2 linked regions of the Thermobifida halotolerans genome follow. The protein of the gene in region 1 binds, or shares a complex with, the protein of each later gene. Links are inferred from orthologs where the notes say so. Each region holds a gene or a part of one and is shown on either strand. Other genes may lie near its edges.

Region 1 (4,301 bases):
AGCCACGGAGTCCGGGCGCTACTCGTCGTCATCGTCGCGGGCCAACCAGGTGGCCAGCCGATCGACAGCGGTCTCGAACTCCGGGTGCAGGTCGGTGAAGGTCCGCAACTGCTCGGCGAGCCACGCCAGGGTGACCTCCTCCTCGCCGCGGCGCTTCTCCAGCTCCTCGATTCCGCGATCGGTGTAGTACATCGGCGTCCTGCCTCAGTCGGTCGGCGGGAAGACCGTGTTCACCAGGGCCTGCTGCTCCAACTCGTGCCGCTTGGCCGAGCCCGCGGCAGGGGAGGAGCTCGCCGAACGCGACACCCGGGTGAACGGGCGGTCCAACTGCTCGGAGAAGACCAGCGCGACGAACGGCCACGGTCCCATGTTCGCCGGCTCCTCCTGCACCCACAGGACCTCACCCGCGTTGGGGAAGGCCTTGAGCTGCTGGCGGATCTCGTCGATCGGCAGCGGGTAGAGCCGCTCCACCCGGATGATCGCGGTGTGGGTGTCCCCGGTGCTCCTCCGGGCGGCGTCGAGGTCGTAGTAGACCTTGCCGGAGCACAGCACCACACGCCGCACGTCGTTCGGCGCGATGCCGCTGGTGTCGGGGATGAGCGGCTGGAACGCCCCGGAGGTGAACTCCGAGGTGGCCGAGACGGCCGCCTTGTGCCGCAGCATCGACTTGGGCGTGAACACAACCAGCGGGCGCCGGTACGGCGACTTCACCTGCCAGCGCAGCAGGTGGAAGTAGTTCGCCGGGGTGGTGGGCAGCGCGACCGTCATGTTCTCCTGCGCGCACAGCTGCAGGAAGCGCTCGATGCGCCCGGAGGAGTGGTCGGGGCCCTGGCCCTCGTAGCCGTGGGGCAGCAGCAGGGTGACGCTGGAGCGCTGTCCCCACTTCTGCTCACCCGAACTGATGTACTCGTCGATGACGGTCTGGGCGCCGTTGACGAAGTCGCCGAACTGCGCCTCCCAGGCCACCAGGGCGTCGGGGCGCTCCACCGAGTAGCCGTATTCGAAGCCCAGCGCCGCGTACTCGCTCAGCAGCGAGTCGTGCACGTAGAACTTCGAGGTTCCCCGGTCGAACTTCTTGAGCGGGGTGTGCTCCGCTCCGGTATCGCGGTCGACCAGGACGGCGTGGCGCTGGCCGAAGGTGCCGCGTCGGCTGTCCTGGCCGACCAGGCGCACCGGGTGGCCGTCGATCAGCAGCGAGCCGAACGCCAGCGTCTCGCCGAGCGCCCAGTCGATCTTGTCCTCCTCGACCATCCGGGCGCGGCGCTGCAGTTGGGGTAGCAGCCTCGGGTGCGGGGTGAAGCCCTCGGGCAGCGAGACCTGGGTCTCCACCACCCGCTTGACGACCTCGTCGGTGATCGCCGTCCCGGTGGCGGAGTGGTCGATCCGGCCCTCGTCGAACACCTCGGGCTTGATCACCGATCCCGGTTCGACCGGCTTCTTGGCGGCCTCACGGGTCTCGGTGAAGGCGCGTTCCAACTGCTGCTGGTAGTCGCGCAGCGCCTGCTCGGCCTCCTCGACCGAGATGTCGCCGCGGCCGATCAGCGCCTCGGTGTACAGCTTGCGGGTGGACCGCTTGGCGTCGATCACGTCGTACATCAGCGGCTGGGTGAACGAGGGGTTGTCGGCCTCGTTGTGCCCGCGGCGCCGGTAGCAGACCAGATCGATGACGACGTCCTTGTTGAACGCCTGCCGGTAGGCGAAGGCCAGTTGCGCCACCCGGACCACGGCCTCGGGGTCGTCCCCGTTGACGTGGAAGATCGGCGCCTGCACCATGCGGGCCACGTCGGTGGCGTAGACGCTGGAGCGGCTGTCCTTGGGCGAGGTGGTGAAACCCACCTGGTTGTTGACGATGATGTGCACGGTGCCGCCGGTGCGGTATCCGCGCAACTGCGACAGGTTCAGGGTCTCGGCCACCACGCCCTGCCCGGCGAACGCGGCGTCGCCGTGGATCAGGACCGGCAGCACGGTGAAGCCGTTGGCGCCCTTGTTGAGGACGTCCTGCTTGGCGCGCACGATGCCCTCGGCGACCGGGTCGACGGTCTCCAGGTGGCTGGGGTTGGCGGCCAGCGTGATCGCGATCTTCTCGCCCTCGGGCGTGGTGAACGTGCCCTCGGTGCCGAGGTGGTACTTGACGTCGCCCGAGCCGTGCGCGCTGCGCGGGTCGAGGTTGCCCTCGAACTCACCGAAGATCTGCGCGTAGGACTTGCCGCAGATGTTGGCCAGCACGTTCAGGCGGCCCCGGTGGGCCATGCCGATGACGACCTCGTCCAGTTGGGCCTTGGCGGCCTTGGAGATCACCCCGTCCAGCAGCGGGATCAGCGACTCGCCGCCTTCGAGGGAGAAGCGCTTCTGACCCACGTACTTGGTCTGCAGGAAGGTCTCGAAGGCCTCGGCGCTGTTGAGGCGGCGCAGGATGTGCAACTGCTCCTCGCGGCCGATCTTCTCGGGCTCGCGTTCGACGCGGGCCTGGATCCACTCCCGCTCCTCGGGGCTCTGGATGTGCATGTACTCGATACCCACCGTGCGGCAGTAGGTGTCGCGCAACACGCCCAGGATGTCGCGGAGCTTCATGACCGGCTTGCCGCCGAACCCGCCGGTCGGGAACTCGCGGTCCAGGTCCCACAGGGTGAGGCCGTGTTCCAGGACGTCGAGGTCGGGGTGGCGGCGCTGCTTGTACTCCAGCGGGTCGGTGTTGGCCATCAGGTGCCCGCGCACGCGGTAGGCGTGGATGAGCTCCTGGACCCGGGTGGCCTTGTCGAGCTGGCTGTCCCGGTTGACCGAGATGTCCTGCACCCACCGCACGGGCTCGTAGGGGATGCGCAGGGACTCGAAGATCTCGTCGTAGAAGCCGTCCTCGCCCAGCAGCAACTGGTGGATGGTGCGGAGGAACTCACCCGACTGCGCACCCTGGATGATGCGGTGGTCGTAGGTGGAGGTCAGCGTCATGACCTTGCTGATGGCGAGCTGGTTCAGGGTCTCGGGGGAGGCGCCCTGGAACTCGGCCGGGTACTCCATGGAGCCCACGCCCAGGATGGTTCCCTGGCCGGGCATCAGCCGCGGAACCGAGTGCACGGTGCCGATGCCGCCCGGGTTGGTGAGGCTGATGGTGGTGCCCTGGAAGTCCGCCACGCCCAGCTTGTTGTTGCGGGCCTTGCGGACGACCTCCTCGTAGGCGCTCCAGAACTCCTTGAAGTTCATGGTCTCGGCGGCCTTGATGCTCGGCACCACCAGTTGCCGGGAGCCGTCCGGTCTGGCCAGGTCGATCGCCAGGCCGAAGTTGACGTGCTCGGGCTTGGCCACGGCGGGCTTGCCGTCGATCTCGGTGTAGGAGTAGTTCATCACCGGGACCGACTCGAGCGCCTTGACCATGGCGTAGCCGATGAGGTGGGTGAAGGAGACCTTGCCGCCCCGTCCGCGCCGCAGGTGGTTGTTGATCACGATGCGGTTGTCGAACAGCAGCTTCACCGGGACCGACCGCACGCTCGTGGCGGTGGGCAGGGTGAGACTGGACTCCATGTTGGCGGCGGTGCGCGCGGACGCGCCGCGCAGCCGCTCCTCGGACACCGCGAGTGCGTCCCCGGCGCCGTCCCCGGACTTCGCGGGGGCGGCGGGCTTGCTCGCGGCGGCAGGTCGGGCAGCGGGAGAGCTCTTCGACGCGCCCGCGGTGGTGTCCGCCTTCGCAGCCGGGGCCGGGGCCGCGCTGCGGGCGCCGCCGTCGGACCTGGTGTCCTTGGCGGGGGAGGTTGCCCCGTTGGTGGCGGAGCCGGACCTGTAGTCCGCGAAGAAGTTCCACCATGCCTTGTCAACGGAGTTGGGGTCGGCGAGGTACTTTCTGTGAAGCTCGTCGACCAGCCACTCGTTCGGGCCGAAATCTGTCAGGGGTTGAGATGCCTCAGACGACACGGCGGAGATCGCCCTCTTCCGCAGCTCGCTTGTGAATTGTCGGAGAGACGGGCGGTCAGCGAATGTGGCTGTACTACGTGTTTGACCGCACCAGGACACGCCCAGCGGACCGTCTCGGGTAACAGGCTACTTTGCCAGAGAGTCCGGTGGAGCCTCCAGCAGGGTGCCACGCTGGGATATACCTAACATTTATTCACAAATCAAGGACAGTCGCAGTGAGGTTCACTGGTGTGCCCCGGCTTCGAGTGGGCGAGGTGACGCTCTGTGCAGCATCCCCGTCTCCGGTTCAGGCTAATCCTGTGACATGCTTCACATTTGTGCACAGGGGGGAAACGCCTCGAGCGGCGACCCGCGGAGAAGGGGGTGCGGAAGGGCGGTGGGCCGGGGCCGCGGGAGCC
Region 2 (3,018 bases), 4.8 Mb from region 1 along the record:
CCGGCAGCCGATCGCGGCGACCTTGCGTTCGGGCAGGCCCCGTTCGGGGTCGGCGGCGAGCCACACGCCGGTGCGGCCCTCGACCCGGATGCCGGCGAGACCGAACTCGCCGATCACCCCGATGATGGCCTCCTCCAGCATCCGCACGTAGGCGACGACGTCCAACGGAGCGGACAGCTTGACGATGGGATAGGCGGTGAGCTGGCCGGGGCCGTGCCAGGTGATCCTGCCGCCGCGGTCGATGTCGACGATCGGGGCGCCCGGGTCGGTCAGCGGACGGTCCCAGGGGCCGGTCCGCTTGCCCGCGGTGTAGACGGGCTCGTGTTCCAGAAGCAGCACGGTGTCCGGCAGTTGATCGGCGACGCGGCGCCTGTGGAGCTGCCGCTGGAGTTCCCAGCCCGCCTCGTAGGGGACCGGTGCCTCGCCCAACCACTGATACAGGAGCTCACTCACGTCCCCACCTTACGCGCTGCCCGAGATCTCCGGGGATTCGCGGGGACGGCCGCACTCCGGTCGGTGCGCGCCACCGGTCCGACCGGACGACTTTCGGGGAAGCACTCCCTTCTGCCACAGTCAGTGATAACCTGATTACATCGCGCTTGGCGGGCATGGCGCCGACAAGCGCGCCCCGGCGCCGGGGGAGCGGCTGCCGGGACACAGAAACCTTGGTGGTGGGGATCACCAGGGATGATGGTGGGGTATGCGGTGGGGCGACACCCGAACAGGTGTCGCCCCACCGTGCGTCTGCGGCCGGTCCCGACGCAGACTCCCCGTGAGGGGAGCCCACCGCGGGGACCGGCCGGTGGCCGTCCTGCTAGTCCAGACCCAGTTCGGCCTCGAAGGAGCCCTCCTCCAGGCGCTCCTTGACACTGGTGAGGAAGCGCGCGGCGTCGGCGCCGTCGATGAGTCGGTGGTCGTAGCTCAGCGACAGGTACGCCATCGAGCGGACCGTGATGACCTCGCCGAGCTGCGGGTCCTCGACCACCACCGGGCGCTTGACCACGGTGCCGGTGCTCAGGATGCCCACCTGCGGCTGGTTGATGATCGGCGTCTCCAGCAGTGCGCCGTTCGCCCCGCTGTCGACCAGGGTGAACGTGCCGCCGCTGAGCTCGTCGGGACCGAGCCGGGCGGTGTGCGCGCGCTCGCTCAGGTCGGCGATCTTGCGGGCCAGACCGCCCAGGTTGAGGTCGCCGGCGTCCTTGATCACCGGAGCCAGCATGCCCCGCTCGGTGTCCACCGACACCGCGAGGTTCTCGATGCTGTGATAGGTGACCTCGGTCCCCTCGATGACGGCGTTGAGCTTGGGGTTGGCCTTCAACGCCTCGATCGTGGCCAGCGCGAAGAACGGGAAGAAGCCCAGCTCCACGCCCTCGACGGCGGCGAACTGAGCGGCGGCCTGCTCCCGCAGTCGGGCGATCCTGGTGACGTCGACCTCGATCACCTGGGTGAGCTGGGCGGAGGTGCGCAGCGACTCGACCATCTGCTCGGCGATGGTCTGCCGCAGCCGCGACATCGTCTCGGTGCGTCCGCGCAGGGTGGTGTCGGCGGCCGCGCGGCGCGGCGCGGGAGCCGTGGCGGGAGCGGGTCCGGCGGCGGCGCGCTGCTGCTGCTCGCGCCTGCGCCGGGCGGCCTCCAGGACGTCCTGCTTGCGGATGCGGCCACCCACGCCGGTGCCCTTCACCGAGGACAGGTCCACGCCCTCCTGGGCGGCGAGCTTGCGCACCAGCGGGGTCACGTACCCCTCGCTGGTCGCGTCGGTGCCCGAGACCTGACCGGTGCCGCTCAGCGTCCCCAGGTCCACCGTCGGAGTCTCCTCCTCGCGGGTGCGGCGGGCCTGCGCGGCGGGAGCGGGAGCGGGCTGCGCAGCGGGCTCCGGCCGCGGAGCGGGGGCGGGCTCGGGCGCGGCCTGCGGTGCGGGCTCCGGCTCCGGTTCCGGCTCGGGTGCGGCCTCGGCCTCGGGCTCGGGTTCGGCCGCGGGGGCCTCCTCCTGCGGCGCGGGAGCCTCGTCGGCACCGCCGATGATCGCGATCTGGGCCCCCACCTCGACCGTCTCGTCCTCACTGACCAGGATCTTGGTCAGCACGCCGGAGACGGGGGAGGGGATCTCGGTGTCGACCTTGTCGGTCGAGACCTCAAGAAGCGGCTCGTCGACCTCGACGGTGTCGCCTTCCTTCTTGAGCCATTGGGTGACGGTGCCCTCGGAGACGCTTTCGCCCAGCGCGGGCATGGAAACGGGAGTGGACATGGGTTCCTCTTGTGTGAGCGGTCGCAGGAACGGCGGAAACGGGGTGGGCGGGTGCCCGCGGGACCCGCCCACCCCCCGACGGCGGATCAGTCGTGGACGTGCAGCGGTTTGCCCGCCAGCGCCAGGTGCGCCTCGCCCAGCGCCTCGGACTGGGTCGGGTGCGGGTGGATGAGCTGCGCGACCTCGGCGGGCAGGGCCTCCCAGTTGTAGATCAGCTGGCCCTCGGTGATCAGCTCGCCGACACGGCTGCCCACCATGTGGACACCCAGCACCGGGCCGTCCTTGGCCGCGACGACCTTGACCGCGCCCTGCGTCTGCAGGATCTGGCTCCGGCCGTTGCCCGCCAGGTTGTAGACGAACTCGGTGGTCTCGATCCCGCGCTCGGCCGCCGTCTTGGAGGTGATCCCCACGGAGGCCACCTCCGGCTCGGAGTAGGTGACGCGGGGAACGCCGTCGTAGTCGATGTTCACCGGGTTCAGCCCGGCGATGTACTCGGCCACGAAGATGCCCTCGGCGAAGCCGACGTGCGCCAACTGCAGGGTCGGGATGAGGTCGCCCACGGCGTAGATGTTGCCGACGCCGGTGTGCAGGTTCTCGTTGACCTGCACGAAGCCGCGCTCCATCCGGATGCCGACCTCTTCGAAGCCCAGCCCCTGCGAGACCGGGCCGCGGCCCACGGCCACCAGCAGCAGCTCGCCCTCGACGGTCTTGCCGTTGGCGAGGGTCATGCTGACGCCGGTCTCGGTGGTCTTGACGCTCTCGAACGGGTTGGC

Evidence for each region.
Region 2: NI17_RS23775 (region 1) and sucB share a complex: the UniProt entries of both Escherichia coli proteins name them as parts of the 2-oxoglutarate dehydrogenase (OGDH) complex. The link is inferred for Thermobifida halotolerans from one-to-one orthologs.

The regions. Positions count from the first base shown.
Region 1 is NZ_CP063196.1:5,369,254-5,373,554, forward strand. What follows is about bases 5-4,239. They hold NI17_RS23775 (multifunctional oxoglutarate decarboxylase/oxoglutarate dehydrogenase thiamine pyrophosphate-binding subunit/dihydrolipoyllysine-residue succinyltransferase subunit), read right to left. Parts: upstream 3,904-4,239; coding sequence 205-3,903; downstream 5-204. Other genes in these bases: NI17_RS23770 (DUF6104 family protein), read right to left, coding at 19-192. UniProt on the Escherichia coli protein: E1 component of the 2-oxoglutarate dehydrogenase (OGDH) complex which catalyzes the decarboxylation of 2-oxoglutarate, the first step in the conversion of 2-oxoglutarate to succinyl-CoA and CO(2).
Region 2 is NZ_CP063196.1:526,087-529,104, forward strand. The notes cover bases 67-3,018. They hold sucB (2-oxoglutarate dehydrogenase, E2 component, dihydrolipoamide succinyltransferase), read right to left. Parts: upstream 2,318-3,018; coding sequence 815-2,317; downstream 67-814. Other genes in these bases: lipB (lipoyl(octanoyl) transferase LipB), read right to left, coding at 67-453; lpdA (dihydrolipoyl dehydrogenase), read right to left, coding at 2,332-3,018. In the rest of the region: more of lipB, read right to left, coding at 1-66. UniProt on the Escherichia coli protein: E2 component of the 2-oxoglutarate dehydrogenase (OGDH) complex which catalyzes the second step in the conversion of 2-oxoglutarate to succinyl-CoA and CO(2).